DNA from 2 places in the uncultured Martelella sp. genome. Region 2 is predicted to be linked to the other one. Evidence: riboswitches for the same ligand, from Rfam matches in the RefSeq annotation. Region 2 holds a riboswitch; the other holds the start of a gene.

Region 1 (14,608 bases), on a different contig from region 2:
CCGGCCGTTATCCGATGTTGAGCACCCCACGCGCCGAATATAACGGGCTGGTGCTTCACGAGGCATTCGGAACGATGGCGTTTGCGCTGGGCGCGCGCGTGCTGAGCCTGCGCGATCTCGGGCCGGCAATTTCGCCGTTCAACGCCTTCATGCTTTCCACCGGGATCGAGACATTGCCGCTGCGCATGCAGCGCCATTGCGACAATGCGCTTGCCGTCGCGAAATGGCTGAAGCAGTCCGACAAGGTTGCCTGGGTCAGCTATCCGGGGCTTGAGGATGACGAAAACCACGACCTGCAGCAGCGCTATGCGCCAAAAGGGGCAGGGGCCGTGTTCACCTTCGGCCTGACGGGGGGATACGAGGCCGGCAAGACCTTTGTCGAAGGCCTCGAACTGTTCTCGCATCTGGCCAATATCGGCGATACCAAATCACTGGTTATCCACCCTGCATCCACAACCCATGCACAGCTTACGACCGAGCAGCAGATTGCCGCCGGCGCCGGGCCGGATGTGGTGCGTCTTTCGGTGGGTATCGAGGATGTGACTGATATTATTGCCGATCTTGAGCAGGCCTTTTCCAGGATCTGACGATCACCTGGACACAGAGAAGAGCGGAACCGGCGGATTGTGCACAGGCACTGTCCGCCGGTTCTGCAATTTATCCACAAGGGGGGGGCGGATGGTCAGCTTGCGTTTCCGAGCGCGGCAAGCGCCCCTTCCGGCGACACGGGCGAAGGCACGGCGCTATAGCTGACCACGCAGTTGCGGCCCTGGTTCTTGGCCTCGTAGAGCGCCCGGTCCGACTGCCACAGCAATGTTTCGAAACCGGTGAAACGGCCTTTCTGAAATGCGATGCCAATGCTCACGGTCATCGCTGTCGGGCGGATTGTGCCGGTATATAGGGTCGCCGCCTGCCGGGCCCTGATCCGCTCGGCAATGCTGATCGCCTCCTGAATGTCGTCGACCTTGATGAAGACCGCAAACTCTTCACCGCCGGTTCGGCCGAACAGCGCCTCTTTCCCGATCTCCGCCAGAACATTGTGCGCAAAGGCGACAAGAGCCTGATCGCCGACATCGTGTCCGAAACGATCGTTTATCCGTTTGAAGTGATCGACGTCGATCATCAGATAGGCAAACAGCTCGTCTGGGAGCGCATAGGTGATCCGCTCCTCGATACCGTGGAAAAAACCGCGACGGTTGAAGATGCCGGTCAGGGGATCGTGAAATGCAAGCTTTTTGAGGTGAAATTCGAATTTCTCGATGGAAAGCCAGACAGCGTGAAAAATCTTCACCGAAAACAGCAGGAATCCGGAGATCAGGGCAACGGAGATCATGACGCCTTCGTCGGGAAGTGCGGGGCTGTCAATCAGAAACAGGATGGCGATCGCCAGTCCGACGACGGCCTCGACAGACAGGATCAGCGGCGTGGCGCGATGGTAACCGACCTCCTCGAAATCGGCATGGCGCAGCAGAAAATGAACCGCGTAGACGGCAATGCCGATATCGGCCAGATAATAACTGGCAACGCAGGCAACCGAACCGAAGCCCGACAGGTGAAACAGCAGCAACCCAGCCAGCCATACGCCCAGACTGCAGAGCATGAACCGCAGCGGACACTTTGCGCCGTAAAGGGAAAGCAGTCCGGCTGTGGAGAGGGTTTCGGCTGCAACCAGGGCGGCGATCGGCAGGGTGAAGAAGCGGACGCCGTAAACACCGATGGCGATCAGACCGGCAAGTCCGAGCCCCATCAGCAACAGCGATACCGACCACAACAGGATAAAGCTCCGGTCTTTGTTGCGCAGCCACAGCGGCAGCAACAGCACGGACAACAGAATACAGTCTGCCGCCCAGACAAAAACGGCCGTCAAGTTATAATGCAAGGCGGCGGATCGCTTCCCAACTTGATGAAATCGAATGCCGTTAGTAGCCCTCATGGTTAAGCTTCACCACACATTCCCTGGACCATTTTTAAAGTTAATCGATTTAATCGTTCTGAATGCGTTGTTTTGCAGCGGCAAATCTCTGCAATCCGTCAATGGCGGCGAAGTGTCGGCGAAAGCCGGATGCACGCTTTGAAAACACTTCTCTTGAAGTGACCGGGTGAGGCACTCTATGTAGGAGGGTAACGAAAGATTCGATGAAAAACGGTTCCGATCAGCCGGCCGAAGGACAGACATGACAAATCCCGTAGATACCGCGATGGCTCTTGTACCCATGGTCGTCGAGCAGACCAATCGCGGCGAACGTTCCTATGACATCTATTCCCGCCTGCTCAAGGAGCGGATTATCTTTCTTACCGGTCCCGTGGAGGATCATCTGGCGTCGCTGATCTGCGCCCAGCTGCTGTTCCTCGAAGCGGAAAATCCGAAGAAGGAAATCGCGCTCTACATCAATTCGCCCGGTGGCGTGGTGACCGCCGGCATGGCGATTTACGACACCATGCAGTTTATCCGCCCGGCTGTCTCGACGCTTTGCATCGGTCAGGCCGCTTCGATGGGCTCGCTTCTGCTGGCCGCCGGCGAAAAGGGCATGCGTTTTGCCACGCCGAATGCGCGCGTGATGGTGCATCAGCCTTCCGGCGGGTTCCAGGGCCAGGCTTCGGATATCGAACGCCACGCCCGCGACATTCTCAAGATGAAGCGCCGCCTCAACGAGGTCTATGTCCGCCATTGCGGTCAGTCCTATGAAGAGGTTGAAAAGACGCTCGATCGTGACCACTTCATGGATGCGAGTGAGGCGATGGATTGGGGCCTTATCGACAAGGTCATGACCTCGCGCAGTGAAATCGAGGGCGGCAACTGATCTTCGGCGCCCGATCATGCGTATCTGAACCGCGCTTCCTCCGTGCGGGACCTGACTTTACGGTCTCGTCGGCGGGTGCGTTGTTTGTTTTGTGGACTTTGAGACGGTAATTCGGGTTCACGATCGCGTTTTTTGGGTTTAAACCGGCGCTCAAGCCGTTAATAGTATGGAAAACCGGATTTGATATCCGGTTTCATGGATAGCCGGTGGGACGTTGTTTGGCGTTTGCGTCCGTTGCCAGTAGCGCCGATACGTCGTTTTGTTGCCCTGATGTTTTGCAAGCTTTTCGACGTACGGTAGAAGCGAAAAAGTTGAGTGGCCGTTCATCCGGATCAAGGGACGGCTTACTGGAAGGAAGTGATAATGAGCAAAGTCGGCGGTAACAATGGCGGTGACTCCAAGAACACGCTCTATTGTTCCTTTTGCGGCAAGAGTCAGCACGAAGTCCGCAAGCTGATCGCTGGCCCGACGGTTTTCATCTGCGATGAATGCGTCGAATTGTGCATGGACATCATCCGCGAGGAAAACAAGACCTCAATGGTGAAGTCCAGCGACGGCGTGCCGACACCGCAGGAAATCATGGGTGTGCTTGATGAGTATGTCATCGGCCAGAGCCATGCAAAACGCATTCTGTCGGTTGCGGTGCATAACCACTACAAACGCCTCTCGCACGCCTCCAAGAGTTCCGACATCGAGCTTTCGAAGTCGAACATTCTGCTGGTGGGCCCGACGGGCTGCGGCAAGACCTATCTTGCCCAGACGCTGGCGCGGATCATCGATGTGCCGTTCACGATGGCGGATGCGACGACGCTGACGGAAGCTGGCTATGTCGGTGAAGATGTCGAGAACATCATTCTGAAGCTGCTGCAATCGGCCGATTACAATGTCGAGCGCGCCCAGCGCGGCATCGTCTATATCGACGAGGTCGACAAGATTTCCCGCAAGTCCGACAATCCGTCGATCACGCGTGACGTCTCGGGCGAGGGCGTGCAGCAGGCATTGCTGAAGATCATGGAAGGTACGGTGGCCTCCGTGCCGCCGCAGGGCGGGCGCAAGCATCCGCAGCAGGAATTCCTGCAGGTCGATACGACCAACATCCTGTTCCTGTGCGGTGGTGCCTTTGCCGGTCTCGACAAGGTGATTTCGGCGCGCGGCGAACGGACGTCGATCGGTTTCGGCGCCTCGGTCAAGGCGGCTGACGACCGCAAGGTCGGCGATGTGCTGCGCGATCTGGAGCCGGAAGATCTGGTCAAGTTCGGCCTGATCCCGGAGTTCATCGGCCGATTGCCGGTCATCGCCACGCTCGAGGATCTCGACGAGACGGCGCTGGTGCAGATCCTGACCGCGCCGAAGAACGCGCTCGTGAAGCAGTATCAGCGCCTGTTCGAAATGGAAGATGTCGAACTGACCTTCCATGAGGACGCGTTGATGGCGATTGCCCGCAAGGCGATCGAACGCAAGACCGGCGCGCGCGGACTGCGCTCGATCATGGAGAAGATCCTGCTCGACACCATGTTCGAACTGCCGGCCATGAAGGGCGTTCGCGAAGTTGTGATCTCCGACGAAGTTGTTTCGGGGACCTCGCAGCCGCTCTACATTTATGAAAATCACGCGGACGACAAGGCAAACGCATCGGCCTGATCGCGGCGTTTTCAAAGTGAAACGGAAGGCAGGGCAGGTCCCTGCCTTCGTCGTTTTACGGACAAACACGACAAAACGCGTGTAATGACCCGTTGTTCCGCCGAAAACACGGGCAAAGGTTGAAATCGCTCTTTTAAAGCGCCACTTGTTCCGCAACAATCGAGACGAACTTTCGGACTGTCCTCCCAGCAGTCCGTCAATGCCCGGTGTGCGGCCGGGCTGCCTGAAAGGAAACAGACATGACGCAGAACGCGCCTGCAGCGGAAAATGCTGCGTTCCCGGTGTTGCCATTGCGTGACATTGTGGTTTTCCCCCACATGATCGTTCCCCTCTTTGTCGGCCGCGAAAAGTCGATCCGCGCGCTGGAAGAGGTCATGAATGCCGATCGGCAGATCATGCTGGTTACCCAGGTCAACGCCGGCGACGACGATCCCGAACCCGATGCGCTTTACCGCATCGGCACCATTGCCAATGTGCTGCAGCTTCTCAAACTGCCCGACGGTACGGTCAAGGTCCTGGTCGAGGGCAAGTCGCGCGCCGCCATCGGCGATGTCCGGCTGGAAAACGACTTCTACGAAGCCGATGCCGAAGTGCTGGGCGAACCGGAAGAAGACGCTGTCGAGATCGAGGCTCTGGCCCGCTCGGTGGTTTCCGAATTCGAAAACTACGTCAAGCTGAACAAAAAGGTTTCGCCCGAGGTCGTCGGTGCTGCCGGCCAGATCGAGGACTATTCGAAGCTTGCCGACACGGTTGCCTCGCATCTTGCGATCAAGCTGACGGAAAAGCAGGAAATGCTGGAGACCACCAGCGTGAAGGAACGCCTCGAAAAGGCGCTCGGCTTCATGGAAGGCGAGATTTCCGTCCTGCAGGTCGAAAAGCGTATCCGCACCCGCGTCAAGCGGCAGATGGAGAAGACCCAGCGCGAGTATTATCTGAATGAGCAGATGAAGGCCATTCAGAAGGAACTCGGCGAGGGCGAGGACGGCCGTGACGAAATGGCCGAACTGGAAGACCGCATCAAGAAGACCAAGTTCACCAAGGAAGCACGCGAAAAGGCCGATGCGGAGATGAAGAAGCTCCGCAACATGAGCCCGATGTCGGCGGAAGCGACCGTGGTGCGCAACTATCTTGACTGGCTCACCGGCCTGCCGTGGAACGCGAAGTCGAAGATCAAGCGTGACCTGAAGCATGCCGAGAAGGTGCTCGAGGAAGACCATTTCGGCCTCGAAAAGGTCAAGGAGCGGGTCGTCGAGTATCTTGCCGTGCAGGCGCGCGCCAAGAAGCTCAAGGGGCCTATCCTCTGCCTCGTCGGCCCGCCCGGCGTCGGCAAGACCTCGCTTGCGCAGTCGATCGCCAAGGCGACGGGGCGTGAATATGTGCGCATGGCGCTTGGCGGTGTCCGTGACGAATCGGAAATCCGTGGTCATCGGCGCACCTATATCGGCTCCATGCCCGGCAAGATCGTTCAGTCGATGAAGAAGGTCGGCAAGAGCAATCCGCTGTTCCTGCTCGACGAGATCGACAAGATGGGCGCCGATTTCCGCGGCGATCCGTCCTCGGCCCTGCTCGAAGTGCTGGACCCGGAACAGAACTCGACCTTCATGGATCACTATCTGGAAGTCGAATATGATCTGTCCAACGTGATGTTCATCACCACGGCCAACACGCTCGACATTCCCGGCCCGCTGATGGACCGTATGGAGATCATTCGCATTGCCGGCTACACCGAACAGGAAAAGCTGGAAATCGCGAAGCGTCACCTGCTGCCCAAGGCAATCCGTGAACACGCGCTCAAGCCCGAGGAATTCTCGGTCGACGACGGCGCGCTGGAACGCACGATCCAGCAGTACACCCGCGAGGCGGGCGTGCGCAGCCTGGAGCGTGAGCTGATGAAGCTGGCCCGCAAGGCCGTGACCGAGATCGTCAAGGGCGACAAGACCGCGGTGCATGTCACGGCGGATAACCTTGAGGATTATCTCGGCGTCCAGCGCTTCCGCCATGGCGAGGCGGAAGGTGACGACCAGGTCGGTGTCGTGACCGGTCTGGCGTGGACGGAAGTCGGTGGCGAGCTTCTGACGATCGAAGGTGTGATGATGCCCGGCAAGGGCCGCATGACAGTCACCGGCAATCTGCGCGATGTCATGAAGGAATCGATTTCTGCGGCGGCATCCTATGTTCGCTCGCGTGCGGTCGATTTCGGCATCAAGCCGCCTATGTTCGACAAGACTGACATTCACGTCCATGTTCCCGAAGGAGCAACGCCGAAGGACGGACCGTCTGCCGGTGTCGCCATGGCAACGGCGATCGTTTCGGTGATGACCGGTATTCCGGTGAACAAGAACGTGGCCATGACAGGCGAGATCACGCTGCGCGGCCGGGTTCTGCCGATCGGCGGTCTGAAGGAAAAACTTCTGGCAGCACTTCGCGGTGGCATCACCAAGGTGCTGATCCCCGAAGAGAACGCCAAGGACCTTCCGGAGATCCCGGACAACGTGAAGAACGGTCTGGAAATCATTCCCGTGTCACGCATGGGCGAGGTGCTGCAGCATGCGCTGGTCGAGGCGCCGCAGCCCATCGAGTGGGATCCGGAGACTGATCCGGTCTCGATTCCCGCTGATGAATCAGACGGTGACTCGAACAAAACAGTGGCGCATTAACGCCGAATTCTCGCCATTTTTCAGGGGCTCCTGTGGAAAAGGGGCCCCTGAGGTCGTCCTTTGGTCGTCCTTTTCCCCACAAATTGCCGTAAGCCTATTGCAATTCCTTGAAACGCAAGGCTTTTGGATGTCAGCGGGTAGCGGTGTAAGCCTTGCCGAGGCCCCTGGGAAAAAATTGATCCGTTTCGAACCATTTGAGAAAGGGTGGAAACATGAACAAGAGTGAACTCGTAGCTTCCGTTGCCGAAAAGGCCGGTCTGTCCAAAACCGATGCGGCTTCCGCAGTCGACGCCGTGTTCGACGCCGTACAGGGTGAACTGAAGAACGGCGGCGAAGTTCGCCTCGCCGGTTTCGGTGCCTTCACCGTGTCGCACAGCGCTGCGCGCAAGGGCCGCAACCCGTCGACGGGTGCAGAGGTCGATATCCCGGCCCGCAACGTTCCGAAGTTCACGGCTGGCAAGGGCCTCAAGGAAGCTTGCAACTCCTAAGTTCCGCCTTCTCATGAATGGCACGAAACCCGGGGCCCTGGCCCCGGGTTTTTTGTTGCCTGTTTCGTTGACGCTCAGTTACCGACGTCCCCGTCAGAATTGACTTGCCGCGGACCGGCGATGTCACTACTTGTTGCACAACAAACCATGCCGGAGACAGAACTCTGCCGACGGCACATTCTCGGGGCGGGGTGAAATACCCCACCGGCGGTAAGCGTCTTTCACGCAAGCCCGCGAGCGCCTTTCCGGTCAGTCTCGGAAAGGGTCAGCAGATCCGGTTGAAATCCGGAGCCGACGGTTACAGTCCGGAAGAAAGAGAATGCGGGTTGCCGGATGTCTCGGCTTTTGCCGATTGCCGCCGGCGCCATGCGTCGTCCGTCCCCTTATTGCATGCGCCCCGGGCGCCATGAAGGATCGAGACAGGCATGAGCAAGGCAATCTATCGTTCTCCCGCGTTGACCGGTGCATTCTGGATGGTGCTCGCCGGTGTGGTTTATGCCGCCGGCAATGTGCTGATCCAGCAGCTCACCATGAAGATGGGTTTTGCGGCCTCGTCCATTGCCTTCTGGCAATATGGCATCGCCTTTCTGTTTGCCATTCCCTATCTCTGGCGCACCGGGCTTGCGGTGATGCGCACCGCCTATCCGTGGCAGCATATCGCGCGTGTTGCGCTCTCCGCGCTTGGCGTTCAGGCCTGGGCCATCGGTCTTGCCTCCGTTCCGCTCAGCCAGGCGATTGCGTTGGTGATGACGTCACCCTTCTTTATCATTGTCGGCGCCAGGATCTTTCTGGGCGAGCGTGTCGGGCCGTCGCGGTGGATTGCCACGGCTGTCGGCTTTACCGGCGCTGTGCTGATCCTGCAGCCATGGTCGTCGGGTTTCACCTGGGCGGCGCTGCTGCCGGTGCTGTCTGCGCTTTTGTGGGGCGGTACATCGCTGATCACCAAGAAGCTGACGGCGCACGAAAAGCCGGAATCGATCACCGTCTGGCTGCTGATGCTGCTGACGCCGATCAATGCCGTGGTGGCGATCGGTGGCGGTTTCGCCGTGCCCACGGGCGATGCCGTGTGGATCATGCTGGCGCTGGGGCTGATGACCGTGCTGGCGCAGTATTTTCTCACGCTGGCCTATTCCAGCGCCGATGCCGCCTATGTCCAGCCGTTCGACGACCTGAAACTGCCGCTCAATGTTCTCGGCGGCTGGCTGGTGTTCGGCTATGCGCCCGATATGCTGTTTTGGCTCGGAGGTATGATGATCGTGGCGGCCTCCTTGTCGATCCTGCTGATCGAGCGGCGGCGTGAGCGATGACGGCGATGGTGTCACACCGGCGTCATCGGGACGTAATCATCCTGTCACAGCCGTGACGCACAACCCTCCGGTGTTTCAACCTCAGGAGGGAAACCTATGAAACTCCGTCTTACCGGCGCGGCGCTGTCTGCCGCACTTCTGGCTTCAGCCGCGATCCCCGCGTCCGCAGAGCCGGTCTTCAACCGCATCGCCGTTTTCAACGTCGCCGAAAACCTTCCGTCAGATATGGACGTCATGAGCGCCACGTCCGCGGAAATCATCACGGCAACCGAAGACGGCAATATGCTGGTCTATTCCGACAGCCCGCTTGAAGCCGTCGGTTTCGTCGATATCACCGACCCGCGCGCACCGAAGGCCGCCGGTACCGTCAAGCTCGACGGCGAACCGACCTCGGTGGCTGTTTCCGGCGCGAAAGCCTATGTCGGCGTCAACACGTCCGAAAGCTTCACCGCGCCCTTCGGCTTCCTCGGCGTGATCGACATTGCATCGCAAACGCTTGAGGCAAAATGCGATCTCGGCGGCCAGCCCGACTCGGTTGCCGTATCGCCCGATGGCGCGATCGTGGCCATTGCCATCGAAAACGAGCGCGACGAAGACCTGAATGACGGTGAAATTCCGCAGATGCCCGCCGGCGATCTGGTGATCATCGCGCTGAACGACGGCGGCGCCGACTGTGCAACGACGAAACATGTTGCCATGACCGGTTTTGACGAGATGACCGCGCCGAGCGATCCGGAACCGGAATTTGTCGACATCAACGATGACAACGAGATTGTCGTCACGCTGCAGGAAAACAACGGTATCGTCATCGTCGACGGCAATACCGGCGAGGTGAAGAACCACTTTGCCGCCGGCACGGTCGATCTTGCCGGCATTGATACCGAACGCGACGGTCGCCTCGATTTCACCGGTTCGCTGACCGGTATTCCGCGCGAGCCCGACACCGTAAAATGGCTCGACAACGATCGCTTCGTGATCGCCAATGAGGGCGACTACAAGGGCGGTTCGCGTGGCTTCTCGATCTTTTCCGATACCGGCGAGCTGCTGTATGAGGCCGGTGCCTCGTTCGAACGTGCCGTCGCCTCCATCGGTCACTTCCCGGACAAGCGTGCCGGCAAGAAGGGCGTTGAGCCGGAAGGGCTGATCACCGGCCGGTTCGGCGACAACAACTATCTTTTCGTCATGTCCGAGCGCGGTTCCGTTGTCGGCGTCTACAATGACGATGTCCAGGACGCTCCGGAGCTGATGCAGCTTCTGCCCTCGGGTATCGCACCGGAAAGCGGCGTTGCCATTCCCGCCCGCAACCTGCTGGTGACGGCCAATGAGGAAGACCTCGGGCCCGATGGCGGCGTGCGTGCGCATGTGATGCTCTATGCCTATGAAGAGGGCGAGGCCGATTATCCGCAGATCGCCTCTGATGTGAACCATGATCCGCTGATCGGGTTTGGTGCGCTTTCCGGTCTTGCCGCCGACCCGGAAGACGCCAGCAGGCTCTACGCGGTCAATGACAGCTTCTATTCGGCGCAGCCGTCCGTCTTCATCATCGACGCTTCCAGAAAGCCGGCGCTGATCACCGACGCCATCCGCGTGACGCGCGATGGACAGCCGGCGGAAAAGCTCGATCTCGAAGGCGTTGCCGTGGACGGCAATGGCGGCTTCTGGCTGGCTTCCGAAGGTCATCCCGACAAAGAAGTGCCGCACAGGGTTCTGCACATCGACGGGACCGGTGAAATCACCGAAACCATCAACCTGCCGGATGAACTGCTCGCCAACCAGACGCGTTTCGGCATGGAAGGCATCACCACGGTGGGCGAGGGCGATGATCTGACGCTGTGGATGGCTGTCCAGCGCGAATGGGGCGACGACGAGAAGGGCTTCGTCAAGCTTCTGGCCTACACGCCGGCGACCGGTGAGTGGGGCGCAGTCTCCTATCCGCTGGAAACCCCGGAGAAGGGCTGGATCGGCCTTTCCGAAATTTCCGTCAATGGCGACAATGCCTACATCATCGAGCGCGACAACCAGATCGGCGAAGCCGCAAAGGTCAAGAAGCTCTACAAGGTTGCGCTTTCGGACATGAAGCCGGCGCCGATCGGCGCGGAGCTGCCGGTTGTGCAGAAGGAAGAAGTCACCGATCTGCTGCCGCTGATGAAGTCGGCCACCAATGGCTATGTTGTCGACAAGATCGAAGGCTTCACCATCGCCGCCGATGGCACGGCCTATGCCGTGACCGACAATGACGGCGTGGACGACAGCTCCGGCGAAACGCTGTTTTTCAAGGTTCCGATGACGCAGTAACGCATAACAAGTCCGGGCGGCAGGAATGCTGCCCGGGGAGATGTCCTGGAGAGGCCGCGGTGCAAAATGCACTGCGGCCTTTTTATATCGCCGGTATTTCTCCACCTGCGCCATGCTCGGGGCGAGCTATCGGGACAATAATGGCCTGCAAATAAAAAAATTGGCCGGTCTAAGGACCGGCCTGTCTCAGACTGCTGACAAACCCGAAGACGTAGGGTTGTTGCCTCCACCAGCCGTTCCCACAGGTTTCATGCTCGGACGTGATCCGAGCATCCATTCAACTCAACCCTTTGATAAAAAAGGGTTTAAAGTGAGCGTATATCGTTTGGCCCTGGATCCTCGGGGCGAGCCCGAGGATGACCCCAGAGTGAGGGGCTGCTTTGTCTACAAATCGAGACAGGCCGGTCTGACGACCGGCCTGTCTTTTCAACGTTTCGAACTGTGTATTGACCGATCAGCGGTCGGCAACGGCGACGAAGTCGCGTTCGGCAGCGCCTGTGTAAAGCTGACGCGGGCGACCGATGCGCTGTTCCGGATCTTCGATCATCTCGTTCCACTGGGCGATCCAGCCGACCGTACGGGCGAGCGCGAACAGCACCGTGAACATGGTGGTGGGGAAGCCCAGCGCCTTCAGCGTGATACCGGAATAGAAGTCGATGTTCGGATAAAGCTTCTTCTCGATGAAGTATTCGTCCGTCAGCGCAATTCTTTCCAGTTCCATGGCGACATCGAGAAGCGGATCGTCCTTGATGCCGAGCTCGCCAAGAACCTCGTGGCAGGTCTTCTGCATGATCTTGGCGCGCGGATCGTAGTTCTTGTAGACGCGGTGGCCAAAGCCCATCAGGCGGAAGGGATCATCACGGTCCTTCGCACGGGCGATGTATTCCGGAATCCGGTCAACCGAACCGATTTCCTGCAGCATGTTGAGCGCGGCCTCGTTGGCGCCGCCATGCGCCGGGCCCCACAGGCAGGCAATGCCGGCGGCAATGCAGGCGAACGGATTGGCGCCCGAAGAACCGGCAAGACGCACCGTCGAAGTCGAGGCGTTCTGCTCGTGGTCTGCATGCAGGATGAAGATGCGGTCGAGCGCGCGCGACAGGATCGGGTTGACCTTGTATTCCTCGCACGGCGTGGCAAAGCACATATGCAGGAAATTGGCCGCATAACCGAGATCGTTGCGCGGATACACGAAGGGTTCGCCGACATGGTACTTATAAGCCATTGCCGCGATCGTCGGGATCTTGGCGATCATGCGGACGCTGGCGATCTCGCGCTTGTAGGGATCGGAGATGTCGATCGAGTCGTGGTAGAAGGCCGACATGGCGCCGACAGCGCCACAGATGATGGCCATCGGGTGAGCATCACGGCGGAAACCGGTGAAAAGCCGTGTCATCTGCTCGTGAATCATCGTGTGATGGGTGACGCGGAAGTCGAAATCCTTCTTCTGCGTTGCCGTCGGCAGTTCACCGAACAGCAGCAGGTAGCAGATTTCGAGGAAGTCGGCATTTTCGGCCAGCTGGTCGATCGGATAACCGCGGTGCAGCAGAATACCGTTGTCGCCATCGATGTAGGTAATTGCCGATTTGCACGATGCCGTCGAGGTGAAGCCGGGATCGTATGTGAACATGCCTGACTGTTTGTACAGGCTGTTGATGTCGAGCACTTTTGGACCGAAGGTGCCTGCTTCGACGTTCAGTTCCAGTTCCTGTCCGTCCAAGGTGAGTTTGCCAGTTTCCGTCATGCTATCCTCCAAATCTTCCAGCGCGGGACGCGTGATAAACACGATCAAAGGTACCAACTAGGTATAGGATCGATGCGCCGCTGCCAAGCCGCTGAATGGTTCATGTTGCGGTGCGGGTGATGATTTATAATTTGCGTTTAGCAAGTTTTTTGAGCTTCTGAAAAGGAAATTTTTCCGCAAGCTGCGTTCTGCAACGTTGCTTTTTGCTCCAGGTAACCACACGATACCTTAGGTTGTGGCGGGGCGGTTTTGATGGGAGAGGGCGAGAAACAGGTTACGGAACGTCCAAAGCGGCACGGGGGCGGCGCCGTTCGTGGCCGCTTGCGCAGATGGCGAACGAAAGCCGCTTCCGGCAGCGATACGGTCTGGAATCCGCCAACTTCTGCGGGGCAGCCGGAGGGCAGGGACGTCGGCACGCTTTTTTCCGAAGAACTTGCCTATGGACGCAGCTTTCTGTTTGCGCCGTTTGTGATGGCTCTGGGGGCCGCGTGGTGGTTTTTTCGGCCCGCAGCGCCGTTTTCGTGGGGGCTGTGGCTCTATTGGGCGGTCGCCCTTGTTGCCGCCGTTTCGTTGCGCAATGCCGGTCCGGTGAAACGGCTGGGCGCCGGTCTGGTTGCGCTCTTTCTCAGCGGCGCATTTCTGGCGCAGCTTGAGACGGGCCGGCTTGCCACGGTGATGCTCGACTCACCGGTGACAACCCACGTTACCGGCGTGGTGGACGCGCGAGAGCCGACCGAAAATGGCTGGCGTTATGTGGTGCGCGTCATCGCCACCGACGATCCGGTGATCCACCGTCCACCTGAGCGTGTCACCCTTGTTGCCCGCGGCAAATCGCCGCCGGTCGATATCGGCGGTGCTTTCACCGGCCTTGCCCGGCTTTCACCGCCCTCCGGACCGGCGCTGCCGGGCCTCGTCGATTTCGGATTTCTTTCCTATTTCGACGGGATCGGCGCGGTGGGGTTCTTCTATGGCGCGCCGGAAGCGCTTGCCGGTGATCTTCACGCGCCTGGAAAAAGCCACCTTCAGTCCATCGGCCTGTTCATGCGCCACAGGGTCGAAAGCCTGCGCGACACGATTGCCGGGCGCATTCGCGCTGTCCTGCCAGACGAATCGGGGGCTTTCGCGAATGCGATCATCACCGGGCAGCGTCGCGCCATGAATGATGACACGCTGGACGCGTTGCGCAATGCCGGCCTTGCCCATGTCATTGCCATTTCGGGGCTGCACATGGCGCTCGCCGCCGGTATCTTCTTTTCAAGCCTGCGTCTTTTCCTGTCGTTTTCTCCAAAGGCGGCAGAAGCGATTGCCACCAAGAAGCTCGCTGCTGTGGCCGCGATCGGGGCTGCCGGGTTCTATCTTGCGATTTCGGGCATGCAGGTCTCGGCGCAGCGCGCTTTCATCATGCTGGCGATCATGCTGCTTGCCGCCGTCGCCGACCGTCCGGCCATCAGCATGCGCAATGTCGCTCTTGCGGGGCTCGTCATCCTCGTCGTTTCGCCGTCGGAAGCAGTCGGCCCCGGCATGCAGATGTCGTTTGCCGCAACACTGGCGCTTATTGCGGGCTACAGCTTCTGGCAGCGTCGCGAATATGCTCGCCCGGCGTCGATGCCGGTCGGCACAGTGGTCCGCATCGTCATGCTGGGGGCTTTCGGTATTCTGTTGACCGCACTTATCGGCG
Region 2 (14,608 bases):
TTCCGACAGCCCGGTCGATTTCATTGCCCTGCCCCGCGACAAGCCCGCCTATCAGAAGCTCGTGCGGCTTTTGAGCCGTGGCAAGCTGCGCACGCAAAAGGGCGAATGCCTGCTTTATCTTTCCGACATGCTGAACGGGGCCGAAGGCTCCATCCTGATCGCACTGCCGCCCGCCACGGACAGGACAGCGGAGAGCGAAGACCATATCGCACAGGCGGCCCGGTGCTTTCCCGGCCATGTGTTTACCGGGGCTGCCCCGCGTTATGACGGTTCCGACCAGGCATGGCTGAAGGCCGTCGCCGCCCTGTCGCACAAGACCGGCGCGCCGATGGTCGCCGTCGGCGACGTGCTGATGCACCATGCCAGCCGCCGCCAGCTTGCCGATGTGCTGACCTGCATGCGCCACCACATCACCATCGATGCAATCGGCCACCGGGCCTTGCCGAATGCCGAACGGCGGCTGAAGGGCGCGGATGAAATGGCGCATATCTTCCGCGATCATCCGGCCGCGATCCGTCGCACCATGGAAATCGCCGCGCGGCTGACTTTCGACCTGAGCGAGCTTTCCTATAACTACCCGGCGGAAATCACGCGCGGCGAAGCCCCGCAGGCACGTCTTGCCCGGCTCACCTGGGAAGGGCTGAAACGCCGCAACCCGGCGGGCATTCCCGAGCGCCACCGCCAGCTTGCCGAAAAAGAGCTGGCGCTGGTCGATGAACTCGGTTTTGCCGCCTATTTTCTCACCGTGCACGACATCGTCATGTATGCGCGCAAGACAGGCATTCTGTGCCAGGGGCGCGGTTCGGCGGCCAATTCCATCCTCTGTTTCGCGCTCGGCATCACCGATGTCAGCCCGGACATGATTTCCATGGTGTTCGAGCGTTTCGTCTCCCGCCATCGCGGCGAGCCGCCGGATATCGATGTCGATTTCGAGCATGAAAAGCGCGAAACCGTCATCCAGTATATTTACGACAAATATGGCCGCGACCATGCCGGACTGTGCGCCACCGTCATTCATTTCCGCTCGCGCGCGGCCATTCGCGAAGTGGGCAAGGTGATGGGGCTTTCCAGCGATGTCACCGCTGCCCTTTCCGGCCAGATCTGGGGCATTTCCAGCAAGGGCGCGGAGCCGGAGCGCCTGCGCGAGGTCGGGCTGGACGCCTCCGACCGCAGGCTTGCCCAGACCATCCGCCTGATTGGCGAGATCATCGGTTTTCCCCGCCATCTCTCCCAGCATGTCGGCGGCTTCGTCATCACCCGCGACCGGCTCGACGAACTCTGTCCCATCGAAAATGCCGCCATGGAAAACCGCACCGTGATCGAATGGGACAAGGACGATATCGATGCACTGAACATTCTCAAGGTCGATGTCTTAAGCCTCGGCATGCTGACCTGCCTGCAGAAAAGCTTCGACCTTTTAAAAGCGCATTACAATCGTCCTCTGACCATTGCCGAGGTGCCGCAGGAGGATGCGACAACCTATGACATGCTGCAAAACGCCGATGCCATCGGCGTGTTTCAGGTGGAAAGCCGCGCCCAGATGAACTTCCTGCCGCGCATGAAGCCCGAAACCTTTTACGACCTCGTGATCGAGGTGGCGATTGTCCGCCCCGGACCGATCCAGGGCGGCATGGTGCAGCCCTATCTGCGGCGACGACAGGGACATGAGGAGGTCACCTATCCGAAGCCGGAATTGCGCGACGTTCTGAAAAGGACGAAGGGCGTGCCGCTGTTTCAGGAACAGGCGATGATGATTGCCGTGGTCGCAGCCGGTTTCTCTGCCGAAGATGCCGACCGGCTGCGCCGCTCGCTGGCAAGCTTTCGCCATGTGGGCACGATCGGCGTCTTCGAGACACAGTTCATCAACGGCATGCTCGACAATGGCTATGAACGCGATTTCGCCGAGCGCTGCTTTGCCCAGATCAAGGGTTTCGCCGATTACGGCTTTCCCGAAAGCCATGCGGCCGCCTTTGCCATGCTCACCTATGTCTCGGCCTGGCTGAAATGCCATTATCCGGCGGTCTTTGCCTGCGCGCTTTTGAATTCGCAACCGATGGGCTTTTACGCGCCGGCCCAGATCGTGCGCGATGCCCGTGAACATCAGGTGGAGGTGCGTCCCGTCTCCGTCAATCACAGTGCCTGGGACTGCACGCTGGAGCGCCGCGCCGATGGCGCTCACGCGCTGCGCCTCGGCTTCCGCCAGATCAAGGGACTGAAAAAGGAAGATGCCGAATGGCTGGAGACCGCGCGCGGCAACGGCTATCAGACGCCGGAAGACGTGTGGCTGCGCGCTGGCCTTTTACCCGCGGTGCTGGAGCGCCTCGCCGAGGCCGATGCCTTCGCCGATGCCGGTCTATCCCGCCGCGATGCGCTGTGGCGGGTAAAAGCGATCCGCGCGCCGAAACCGCTGCCGCTCTTCAACGATCCGATCGATGGTGAACATATCAGCGAGCCGAATGTGATGCTGCCGGTGATGAACCTTGGAGAGCAGGTGGTGGAGGATTATGTCGCCACCCGGATGAGCCTGCGCGCCCATCCCATGGAACTGCTGCGGCCCAACATGCCGGGGCTGACGCTTCACAGCGACCTTGCCACAACCCGCCAGCGCCGCGTCAGTGTCTCAGGCCTCGTCATCACCCGCCAGCGCCCCGGTACCGCCTCCGGCGTCATCTTCCTGACGCTGGAGGACGAGACCGGCGTTTCCAATGTGGTGGTCTGGAAAAAGGTTTACGAACGTTTCCGCCGCACGGTGATGGGCGGACGCCTCCTGAAGGTGACGGGCAAACTGCAGCGCGAAGGTGTTGTCGTCCATATCATTGCCGAAACCATCGAGGATTGTTCCTGGCGCCTGTCCGAACTCGGCCACCCGATGGACGACGCCATCGGCGTCAACGACCCGAAAGCCGACGCCACGCCGCGCCGGGTCAAGCTCCAGCCCCGCGCCCGCCACCCGCGCGAACAGGCCAAGAAGCTGTTCCCGAGCCGCGATTTTCATTGAGACAGGTCATATTCCCCAACGACATCAATAGATTGCAAGCTGTTACGAATCATGCAAAAGCGCAATTATTATTGACAGAGAAAGGTTATTCATGTCCCTGGATACGACCGCCGAAAACGCCAACACGCTCGCCTATTGCAACGTCTGCGGCACCCAGATGGCCACCACGGCCCAGTCATGCCCGCAATGCGGTGCGCCCAATGCGCTTGCTGCCCAGCAGGTTTCCAGCAAGACTATGGTCGCGGCAGCCCTGCTTTGCTTCTTCCTCGGAGGCCTCGGCATCCATCGCTTCTATGTCGGCAAGATCGGCACCGGCATCCTGATGCTCCTGACCTTTGGCGGCCTCGGCATCTGGACGATCATCGATTTCGTCATGATCATCGTCGGTTCGTTCCGCGACAAGCAGGGCCTGAAGCTCTCCCGTTAGGCTGATCGACATGCAACACGGCTGGAGCTTTTGCGTCCGGTGCGGCGAGAAAATCGCCTTTTCCGCACCGAAATGCCCGCATTGCGGCAGCGTGACCGCACGTGGTCAGGCTGCTCCCGAAAACATCAGCAGCAAGAGCTACGGCACCGCCGTCGCGCTTTGCGGTGTTTTCGGCATTGTCGGCGTGCACCATTTCTACATCGGCAATATCGTGCACGGCTTTATCGATTTCGGTCTGTTTGCAGCGACCGTTTTCTTCTATCTGGCCGGCGCAGCATCTGCCGATGGCAGGTTTCTGGCCATTGCCGGGCTCTGCTTCCTGGCCGATGTGGTGCACACGATTTTCGTGTTCTTCCGCCTGATCGTCGGAAAACAGCATGACGGCGCCGGCAGGCTGATCGCCATACCATCCGGCTGAAAAGCCGTCCGGTTCCCGGCCTTGCGCAAACAGCCCAGGCGGCTGTTTGCGCAAGGCGACTTTCGCCGCACGCGTCAGGTCGGAACGCGTCCGGTCTCTGACACTGTCAATCGGTCAGAGCGACCCGCAGCGGATAGGTTCCGCGATGCGTAAGCGGATCGAGCGGCCCATCGATATGACCGAGCCGGATCAGGTCGTTGCGAAACTGGTAGTCTGCGTAAAAGAAGGCCAGATTTCCCCAGCCGAGGAAATAGCAGAGATCGCCCGGCGTCTCGTCCGAAAATGGCGCAAGGCCGCCTTCATCGAGACGGCGCGGCAAGTGGGCAATCTTCTCATTGTTGGAAAAATCCTCGATCGTCAGTTCCAGCGGCAGCATCGAAACCAGATCGCGGACCGTCGGATTATCGAACAGCGTATACGTCACGGTCTGATCATCGAAGCGGCATTGCAGCTTCAGCGAACCGTCCTGGGCGCGCAGGATCGAAGGCAGCAGAACAGTCGCGGACGCTCCGGCAAGAAAGCTGCGGCGGTTCACAAGGCGGGGTCGTGTCTTCATCACATGGCTCCATTGGTTTGTGTCGAGGCAAGGATTGCGTTGATTTGCGAAAGCGCCGGTCAGGCCCGCTCGCTCTATTAGCAGGAAATACTGAAAATGGCGCATCAAAGACAGGTGAAGCGGCATTCATGAATTTCCTTCATCACCACAATGAAGAGAGCCCGACTAATCCGCGCCGCGACGGGAACCATATAAGCCGGGAAGGAAAACAAACCCGCCAGGAGAACACATTTTGACCCGTGAAATTCCCCAGGAAGGCTCGCATAACGAAATCGCCGATACCGGCCGTCGCACCCTTTTGAAGGCTGCAGGCGCCGGCGCCGTGGCATTCGGAACAACGTCCCTCGTTGCCGCTTCGGCATCCGCCCAGACCACAACAACAGAAACGGACGAGACAATGACGACAGAATGGGACAAGACCTTCCCGAAAAGCGACAAGGTTGACCACGAAAAGGTCACCTTCACCAACCGCTACGGCATCACGCTTGTCGGCGACCTCTACATGCCGAAAGAGCGTGCGGCGGGCAAGCTTCCGGCAATCGCCGTTGCCGGCCCGTTCGGCGCGGTCAAGGAACAGGCTGCCGGTCTTTATGCCCAGACGATGGCCGAACGCGGCTTCGTCACGGTCGCCTTCGACCCGTCCTATGTCGGTGAAAGCGGCGGCGAGCCGCGCAGCGTCGCCTCGCCGGACATCAACACCGAAGATTTCATGGCCGCGATCGATTATCTCGGCCTGAATGACAATGTCGACCGCGAGCGCATCGGCATTATCGGCATTTGCGGCTTCGGCGGCATGGCGCTGAACGCTGTCGCAGCCGACAAGCGCGTCAAGGCCGTCGCCACCACAAGCATGTACGACATGTCGCGCGTGATGGCGAAGGGGTACTATGACGCCCTGACCGACGAACAGCGCGCCGAGGGGCTGCGCCAGATGAGCTATCAGCGCTGGGACGATGCCGAAAGCGGCGAACCGGCGTTGGCCGGCGGCCTGCCTGACAGCCTCGACGGCATCGATGATCCGGTCATCCGCATGTATTACGGCTACTACAAGACCGATCGCGGCTATCACCCCCGTTCGGTCAACTCCAATGCCGGCTGGACCGTGACCAATCCGCTGTCCTTCATGAACATGCCGCTTCTGACCTATGTCGACGAAATCTCGCCGCGTCCGATGCTGGTCATCGCGGGCTCGGAAGCACATTCGCGCTATTTCACCGAGGACGCCTACAAGGCGGCGGCCGAACCGAAGGAAATGATGATCATCGATGGTGCCGACCACGTCGATCTCTACGACCAGACCGACATCATCCCCTTCGACAAGCTGCAGGGCTTCTTCGAACAGCACCTCGCATAACCACAATAAAAATGCCTGCCGGAGCCCCTCCGGCAGGCATTTTCCTTTGACCGTGCTCTGGTCAATACCGCGTCAAACAGCCACCGCCTTTGCCAGCGCCGCCAACGCTTCAACACAGGCAGCAGCCGCTTCGCGGCCCTTGTTGTGACTGTCGTCCGCGCATCGGGCAAAGGCCTGCTCGGCCGTGTAGGTAGTCAGAATGCCGAAAGAGGCAGGCACGCCGGTTTCGAGCGAGACCTGCATCAGCCCGTGGGCGGCAGCTTCCGAAATATATTCGAAATGCGCCGTTTCCCCCTTGATCACCGCGCCGAGGCAGACAACGCCGTCAAACTTGCCGCTCAGCGCCAGTTTTTTCGCCACCAGCGGCGTCTCGAAAGCCCCCGGAACCTCGAAGATATCGGCATCGGCAACCGGTGCGCCGCGTTCCGACAGCTCGGCTTGCGCGCCTTTGAGAAGGCCGCTCGTGACCTTTTCGTTGAAGCGGGAAATGACGATGGCGATACGGTGAGACACAGAGAATTTCCTTTCAGAATCAAAAGTCGGAAGTGATGCTGGCGCGCAGCGCTTACGGCAGGATATGGCCGAATTTTGTGCGCTTTGCTGCCAGGTAGGTTTCGTTGAAGGGGTTTGTTGCCGTGATCAGCGGCACCCGTTTCTCGATGGACAAGCCCGCCCGTTCCAGGGCCTCGGGCTTTTCCGGATTGTTGGACAGCAGCCGCAGGCGCGAGATGCCCAGGCTTTTCAGGATATGGACGGCAGCGTGATAGTCGCGGGCATCGGCCGGCAGGCCAAGCGCCAGATTGGCCGCATGGGTGTCGAGCCCCTTTTCTTCCTGCAGGCCGTAAGCGCGGATCTTGTTGGCAAGGCCGATGCCGCGCCCCTCATGGCCCTTGAGATAGACGATCACGCCGCCCTCTTCGCCGATCATCGCCATGGCCTGATGCAATTGCTCGCCGCAGTCACAGCGAAGCGAGCCGAAAACATCGCCGGTCAGGCATTCGGAATGCACACGCACAAGCGGCGCATTGCCGAGCGGCCCTTTCACCAGCGCCAGATGTTCGGTTCCGTCGATCAGGCTCTTGAACGCATGCGCCTTGAAACCTGCGACGGCCGTGGGCAGTTCTGCCCGGGCAACTTCCTCGACGAGAATTTCGGTCCGCATGCGGTATTCGGCAAGCTCCCGGATGGTCAGGAGCGGCATGTCGTGGGTTTTCGCAAAGGTTTCCAGATCGGGCCGACGCGCCATTTCGCCATCGTCGCGCATCACCTCGCAGATGACGGCTGCCGGATTGAGCCCGGCAAGGCGCGCCAGATCGACCGCCCCTTCGGTATGGCCGTCACGCACCAGCACGCCGCCATCGGCCGCGCGCAGCGGAAACATATGGCCGGGCGAAACGATATCGGACGGCACGGCCTGAGGGTTGGCAGCCGCGGCAATGGTGCGGGCGCGCTCGGCCGCCGAAATGCCGGTTGAAATGCCTTCCGCCGCCTCGATGGAAACGGTGAACGCCGTTTCGTGGCGCGCGCGGTTGTTTTGCACCATTGGCTTGAGGCCCAGCCGGTCGACCTGTTCGCCCGTCAGCGTCAGGCAGATCAGCCCGCGTGCATGTTTCGCCATGAAATTAACGGCCGCCGGCGTGGCGAAATCGGCAGCGACTACGACATCGCCCTCATTCTCGCGGGTTTCGTCATCGACCAGCAGCACCATGCCGCCGGCTTTCAGTGCAGCAAGGGCCTTTTCCACCGAAGAGGCGGTCAGATTGCGTTCCATCTTGGTCATTCTTGTTCTCCGGGCGGAAAGATCGCCTCGTTCAGGTCGTCAAATTCGTTGGCGCGGCGGAAGATGCGAACCCGGTCGGGGTCGCCTTTGCGGATATGGACATGCTCGTCCCACAGCCCGTTTTCCAGCACCGAGGAGGTCAGCGAGGGGCCGGCTTCGACCAGCACTTCCAGCACACCGCGTTCGCCGAGCATCTGCAGACTGTCCGTCAGATTTTCGGATATGACGACGGAAAAGCCGCGCGCTTCAGCCGCCGCGATATAGTCCGCAGGAACCCTTCCCCGCCGGTCGAGGATCGCCAGTACACGCTGCTTGCCGGCAAAATCGGGAACCCGCCGCACCGTCATTTCGGGACGATCGGCAAGGATCGTGCCGGAACCGGTCAGGATCGCATCGGCGCGGCGGCGCAGGCGATGGGCAAGCGTCAGGGATGCGGGCGAGGTAAAGGTTTTGGCACCGGCAGGCGGCACCATATTGCCATCGGCATCGACCGCCTGCTTGACCGTGACCCAGGGCAGCCCCGTGACCGTCTGCTTTGCAAAGGGCGCGATCAACCGGGATGACAGAAGCGCCAGCTGCCGGGCCCGCTCATCGGCCATCGCACCGGCAAAGGTGACGGAAAGCCCGGCGGCGGCAAGCCGGGCTGCACCGCCGCCCGTCACCCCGGGATTGGGATCGGGGGCGCCGATGACCACGCGCCGGGCCGGTGTTGCCAGGATGGCATCGGCACAGGGCGGCGTGCGGCCGTGATGATTGCAGGGCTCAAGCGTGACGACAACGGTGTGAACCCGACTGACAAGACCCGCCGCGCGCGCTTCGGCAATGGCCGCGGCCTCCGCATGCGGGGCTCCGGCCTTGCGGTGATACCCTTCGGCAAGCACCACGCCGGCGGCATCAAGCAGCACGCAGCCAACGGGCGGATTGGGCGATGTTGCGCCGGCAAACCGCGCGGCACCCTCAATGGCGCGCGCAAGCGCGGCCGTCACGACGGCGGCATTCAGATTTTCTGCGGCGGGGTATATGCCCATGCTTTCGCCTCATCATTCGACAAAGACGCCATGCAGGGCAAAAAGCGGGGAAAAACACGCATTGCGCCCACAATATGGGATACAATGCGCACCTTGGCACACGCTGTTCTCTTCCATCCGGACTTTAACCGTCGGCTCCGGAATCACACCGGATCTGCTGACCTTCGATTATCAGGAGTTTTCCCTGAAATCGAAGCGCTCGCGGGCTGATGCTCGAAAAGAGCAATTACCGCCGGTGGGGAATTGCACCCCGCCCTGAGAACGTCGCCGACCGGACTTCCGGCCGACGCCAATAAACTTAGACATGCGATTTAAATTTGACAAGCGTGAATTTGTGAACAGCCCGTCACGCCCGAAACCCGGCCCGCCAATGCGGCCACACGCCGGCACGACGCAAGACAAACGGTCGACACGACGCAGTTGTTCGCTCCGGCAGCGCGAAAGCCTGCTGACGCCAGCCTTCACCTTGCCGGAGCGGTCATCCTCAGTGGCTGAGCGCGGCGACGATGCCGCGCAGTTCGGCAAGCCCCTTCAGGCGGCCGATCGCCGGGTAACCCGGCTGAGCCTTGCGGTTCTGGTCATCGAGAATGTCGAGACCGTGATCCGGGCGGAAGGGAATGTTCCAGTCGGCCCGGCCCGCTTCGCGACGCCGCTTTTCCTCTGCAAGCGCTGCAGCCACGAGTGTTACCATATCGGTATCGCCGCCGAGATGTTCCGACTCGTAGAACGATCCCTTGATGTCTCCGGTCTCGCGGTGAACGTTGCGCAGATGCAGGAAATGCACGCGATCGCCAAGCCGCTCCATCATGCCCGGCAGGTCGTTGTCCGGGCGCGCGCCGAGTGAACCGGAGCAGAGCGTAATCCCGTTTGCGGGCGTGTCGACTGCGTCCATCATCATCTTGTAGTCGGCTTCCGTCGACATCACGCGCGGCAGGCCGAGAAGGCCGAAGGGTGGATCATCGGGATGGCAGCAAAGCCTGAGACCGAGCTTTTCGGCAACGGGCGCAACCTCCTCGAGAAAGGCGGTGAAATTGGCGCGCAGCCCGTCCGGCGACATCGCGGCATATTCGCCAAGATGATGGCGCACATCTTCCAGCGTGAAGCTTTCGGCAGCCCCGGGCAGGCCGAAAACAATGTTTCTGGCAAGCAACTGCTTGCGCGCATCGTCCATATCGGCAAAACGGCGCGCCGCCTCATCGCGGATTGCTTCGGGAAAATCCTCGGCCGCGCCCTTGCGCTCAAGAACATGGATATCGAAAGCGGCAAAATCGGCATAGTCGAAGCGCATGCAGGTTGCACCCGACGGCAGGCGCCAGGCGAGATCGGTCCGGGTCCAGTCGAGCACCGGCATGAAATTGTAGCAGATCGTTTCGATCCCCGCGCGGCTGAGATTTGCGAGGCTGACCTTGTAGTTTTCGAGATGCGCGCGCCAGTCGCCCTTCTGCTTCTTGATATCTTCCGAAACAGGCAGGCTTTCGACCACTTCCCATTTAAGACCCGAAGGGGTGCCGTCGGCCATGACCGCCAGCTCCTGCTGCCGTTTGGCGATCTCTTCCGGCGTCCAGACCGCGCCTGTGGCCACGTGGTGAAGTGCGGTCACCACACCCTCCACGCCCGCCTGCAGCATGTCATCGACGGATACCCGGTCCAAAGGACCGAACCAGCGCCAAGTCTGCCTCATCATTCTCTCCCTGAGCATATGCGTTATCGCGGGCAAACCTAAGCGAGAAGGTTCGCCCTGTCATACGAAATCACTAGCACCAAATTAGATTGTTGACTAGTATGGAAGTATGGTGCAGACTGAAATTTATCGGGAGGTTCAGACATGTTGCCAGAGACAATAGCCACCAGCATCGCACCGGGCGCACCGGTCGGATCGCAGCTGCACGGCATTCTGCGCGACCTGATCATCCATAATGAACTGCCGCCGGGTTCCCGGCTTTCGGAATCGGAACTGGCAGCACGGTTCGCCGTCAGCCGCCAGCCCGTGCGCGAGGCCTTCATCAAGCTTTCCGAAGAGGGGCTGCTTGAGGTCCGCCCGCAACGCGGCACTTTCGTGCGCCGCATTTCGCAGGCCGCCGTCATGGACGCCCGCTTTGTACGTGAGGCAATCGAGGCGGATATCGTCAAGCTTCTCGCCGCCGATCCCGATACCGGACTGGTGGATGAATTGCGGCGGCAGCTTAAGGAACAGAGCGAAGCGGCAACCCGGGATGCCAGCCGGTTCATCCAGCTCGACGAACTGTTTCACAAGACCCTTGCCGATGCCGCGGGCAAGGCAAGGGCCTGGGCGCTCATAGAGGGCCTGAAGGTGCAGATGGACCGGGTGCGTTATCTGAGCCTTCTGCGCTTTCCGATGGTCAAGCTGACCGCCCAGCACAAAGCCATTGTCGACGCCATCGGCGCCGGCGATCCACAGGCCGCCGAACGTGCCGTTCGCGGACATTTGCAGGAGATCCTGAGCGATCTTCCCGCCATCTTTGAGGAAAAGCCTGAATTTTTCGAAGCTCCGGGGCGTCAGGCCGCCCCGAACTCCAACGTCTGATAGGGAGGACGACATGATACATTTTACCAAACTGGGCAGCATTGCACTGGCCAGCCTTGCCGCCAGCCTTCTCGCCGGTTCTGCGCTGGCCGCCGACTATACGCTGAACGTCAATACGGCGCTGGCCACCAATGACCCGCTCTACAAGGGTCTCGAAGCTTTCCGCGACAATGTCGCCGAAGCCTCCGACGGCGCGCTCGAAGTGCGGCTGTTTCCGAATTCCCAGCTCGGCCCCGATGAGGACGTGCTCGAGCAGGCCCGCGCCGGCGCTCCCGTTGCCGTTGTCGTCGACGGCGGACGCCTTGCCGTTTTCGTGAATGAGTTCGGCGTGCTCGGCGCGCCCTATCTCGCCAACGGCTATGAGGGCATCCGCAAGGTTGTCACGTCCGATCTTTTCGACGAGTGGGCCGAAAAGCTGCATGACGATGCCGGCCTCGATGTGCTGAGCTTCAACTGGTGGCAGGGTGAACGCCACCTTCTGACCAATGTGGAAATCACCGGTCCGGAAGACCTTTCGGGCATCCGCATGCGCACGCCGGGCGCACCGGTATGGACCGGCACGATCGAGGCCATGGGCGCAACCCCGACGCCGCTGCCCTGGGGCGAGGTCTATTCCGGCCTGTCCTCCAAGGTCATCGACGGCGCCGAAGCCCAGCTTCCCGCCGTTGTCGGCGCCAAGCTCGATGAGGTCATCACCTATGTGACCAAGACCGGCCACATCAACCTGATCACCGGCCTGATCACCTCGGCGGCATGGGTCGACTCGCTTCCCGAAGACCTGCAGACCGTTCTGCACGAAGAAGCGCTGAAGGCTGGCGACATCGCCTCCTATGGCACGCAGGACGCGCTTGAAAGCCTCGAGGCACAGCTGGTCGAAAGCGGCGTCACCGTCAACGAAATCGACGTGACACCGTTCCGCGAAGCAACCGCCGTCGTTTACGACGACCTCGGCTATGGCGACCTGCGCGACCAGCTTCAGGCGATTGCAGCCGAATAAGGATCGCGGCTGAAATATCGCATCCAATCAGACGGGCCGTGCTGTCAGCGATGGCACGGCCCGTCGAAAGCAAACAGATTTCCGACGTTTTCGGAGACATCGGGCGCCGGAAGCAGAACAAAAACAGCGTTGACGAACATTTACCGACCCGCTTTTGGCGCAATGCTCGTCAAACATATCCGGAGGGGGCACCATGCCCGGTTTCCTCGCTAAGATCGAATACGTGGCAGGCGCAACCCTGCTCGCCGTCATCACCATGCTTGTGTTTATCGCCGCCACCATGCGGTTTTTCGGCCATCCGCTGATCTGGTCGGTCGACCTGGCACAGCTTCTGTTCATCTGGCTCTGTTTCATCGGCGCCGCCCGCGCCCTGCGCGAACGTGGCCATCTGGGGGTCGACTATCTGGTGCGTCCGCTGCCCTTCCGCTACCGGCTGTGGCTGGAAACGGTGCTGGCTGCCATTTTCATCGGATTCCTGATGCTTCTGGCAGTCGAGGGTTACGATCTGACCATGCTCAACAAGGAGCGTCAGTTCGGCGATTCCGGCCTGTCCTATGCCTGGGTCACCATCGCGGTTCCGGCCGGCTGCGTCATGCTGTCGGTCTCCATCCTCGGCAATCTCGTTCAGGCCTGGCGCCACGCAAAGCAGGAGCAGTTCTTCATCTTTGCCCGCAAGCCGAGCGAGGATGAGCCGGTCATCGAAACCAGCGCGGCGGAGTAAACATCATGGCCCTTATCGGTATCGTATTTTTCGCGCTGATGCTGGTCGGTGCTCCGATTGCCTTTGCGATCGGCATTTCCGGGTTCACGTTTTTCCTGACCTCCGATGTCATGCCGGTGTCGATCGGCGTTCAGAAGATCGCAACGGTCTCGCAGAGCTTTCCGCTTCTGGCCGTCCCCTTCTTCGTTCTGGCCGGACATCTGATGAACGAAAGCGGCATCACCGACCGGCTGTTCCGCTTTTCCAAGGTGGCGGTCGGCTGGATGGCCGGCGGTCTCGCCCAGGTCTCCATCATTCTGTCGACCCTGATGGGCGGCGTTTCGGGCTCGGCCGTGGCCGACGCGGCGATGGAAGCCCGTGTCCTCGGCCCGCAGATGATTTCGAATGGCTATTCCAAGGGCTATTCGGCCGCCGTCATCGCCCTGTCGTCGCTGATCACATCGACCATTCCGCCGTCGATCGGGCTCATTCTTTACGGTTATGTCGGTCAGGTTTCGATTGGCCGGCTGTTCATGGCGGGCATCATTCCCGGCATCCTGATGATGGCCTTCCTGATGGTCGCCGCATGGCTGATCGCCCGCAAACGCGGTTACGTCATGAAGGAAATGAAAAAGCCGACGGCCGGTGAACTCGGTTCGGCGGCGTGGGGCGCAAAATGGGCGCTGCTCTTCCCCGTCCTGCTGATCGGCTCCATCCGCGGCGGCCTGTTCACACCCTCGGAAGTCGGCGCCTTCGCCGTCGTCTATGCCATCCTGGTGGGACGTTTCGCCCATGGCGACATGACGTTCGAGGCAATCAAGCGCGCCTTCGGCCATGCGCTTTCCGATATCGGCCTGATCATGCTGATCATCCTGATGTCGGGCATGATCGGGTTTGCCATCATCTTCCTGCAGGTGCCGCAGCATGTTGCCGGTTTCATGCTGGAAAGCCTGGCCAATCCGGTGCTGATCGTTGCCGTGATCCTGATCGGCCTGTTCATCGCCGGGCTGTTTTTCGAAAGCACGATCCTGGTGCTGCTGCTGACGCCGATCCTCGTTCCGGTTGTGGTCAAGGCGGGCGTTGACCCGGTTCACTTCGGCATCCTGATGATGACCATCGTTACCTTCGGCTCGATGACGCCACCCGTCGGGGTCGCCATGTTCACGGTCTGCAGCCTGCTCGACACGCCGGTGGAGGAATATGTGAAGGAGGCAATGCCCTTCATCGCTGCCATCCTCGCGCTTGTCGCCCTGCTGCTGTTCGTGCCCGGTATCGTCCTGTTCCTCCCGAACCTCTTGTATGGCGGTTAGAGCGTTTCAGACTGAAATGGAAGCGTTCTGCGGCAAGGAATTTGCGCCAGAACCAAGGGCTTTGGCGCAGGGCATAGCCGAAGCTATGTCCAAGCCGAAGACCGCCGGTAATGGCGCAAATTCATGCCGCCCTTCGGGTTTGCCGAAACCGGCCCTCCACTTTGTCGAAGCCCTTCGCCATAGCTATGGCTATGCCGCGCGGGCTTCTTCGCGTGGAATGACCGGTTTGGGCAAACAGAACTGTTTCCATTTCAGTCTGAAACGCTCTAGCAAACCCGCCTTTTGAGGAACGCCTCTGGCCGCACCGCAAATGGTGCGGCCTTTTTTTGTCCCGGCCCTACACCGTCTCCGGCCGGATAACCCAGGTTCTGTCATCGGCGGGCCGGAACTGGGGAATATGGGCGAGTGCGTGGACAAGAGCTGCATCATCCCCCAGCACGCCCTCCCATTCCCGCGCTTCCGTCAGGATAACGCCAAGGCCGACGACCTCGCCGC

Evidence for each region. A riboswitch is a leader RNA that binds a small molecule or an ion and turns the genes downstream of it on or off. The one in region 2 is predicted to bind FMN.
Region 1: it holds a riboswitch for FMN, as region 2 does, so the genes downstream of both, ACHZCU_RS18380 (DMT family transporter) here and ribD (bifunctional diaminohydroxyphosphoribosylaminopyrimidine deaminase/5-amino-6-(5-phosphoribosylamino)uracil reductase RibD) in region 2, are expected to answer to the same signal.

Annotation. Positions count from the first base shown of each region.
Region 1 is NZ_CAXXFM010000002.1:219,022-233,629, forward strand. It holds gene ACHZCU_RS18350 (O-acetylhomoserine aminocarboxypropyltransferase) at 1-587, shown strand, start outside; gene ACHZCU_RS18355 (GGDEF domain-containing protein) at 683-1,867, opposite strand; gene clpP (ATP-dependent Clp endopeptidase proteolytic subunit ClpP) at 2,175-2,801, shown strand; gene clpX (ATP-dependent Clp protease ATP-binding subunit ClpX) at 3,165-4,442, shown strand; partial or broken gene lon (endopeptidase La) at 4,682-7,031, shown strand; gene ACHZCU_RS18375 (HU family DNA-binding protein) at 7,294-7,587, shown strand; FMN riboswitch at 7,761-7,912, shown strand; gene ACHZCU_RS18380 (DMT family transporter) at 8,013-8,894, shown strand; gene ACHZCU_RS18385 (esterase-like activity of phytase family protein) at 8,991-11,189, shown strand; gene gltA (citrate synthase) at 11,644-12,930, opposite strand; gene ACHZCU_RS18395 (ComEC/Rec2 family competence protein) at 13,252-14,608, shown strand, end outside.
Region 2 is NZ_CAXXFM010000001.1:1,039,197-1,053,804, forward strand. It holds gene ACHZCU_RS05025 (error-prone DNA polymerase) at 1-2,998, shown strand, start outside; gene ACHZCU_RS05030 (TM2 domain-containing protein) at 3,090-3,425, shown strand; gene ACHZCU_RS05035 (NINE protein) at 3,436-3,843, shown strand; gene ACHZCU_RS05040 (cyclophilin-like fold protein) at 3,950-4,399, opposite strand; gene ACHZCU_RS05045 (alpha/beta hydrolase) at 4,632-5,753, shown strand; gene ribH (6,7-dimethyl-8-ribityllumazine synthase) at 5,826-6,266, opposite strand; gene ribB (3,4-dihydroxy-2-butanone-4-phosphate synthase) at 6,319-7,524, opposite strand; gene ribD (bifunctional diaminohydroxyphosphoribosylaminopyrimidine deaminase/5-amino-6-(5-phosphoribosylamino)uracil reductase RibD) at 7,530-8,561, opposite strand; FMN riboswitch at 8,663-8,828, opposite strand; gene uxuA (mannonate dehydratase) at 9,046-10,242, opposite strand; gene ACHZCU_RS05070 (GntR family transcriptional regulator) at 10,387-11,106, shown strand; gene ACHZCU_RS05075 (C4-dicarboxylate TRAP transporter substrate-binding protein) at 11,120-12,103, shown strand; gene ACHZCU_RS05080 (TRAP transporter small permease) at 12,297-12,824, shown strand; gene ACHZCU_RS05085 (TRAP transporter large permease) at 12,830-14,113, shown strand; gene ACHZCU_RS05090 (phosphoribosyltransferase family protein) at 14,451-14,608, opposite strand, start outside.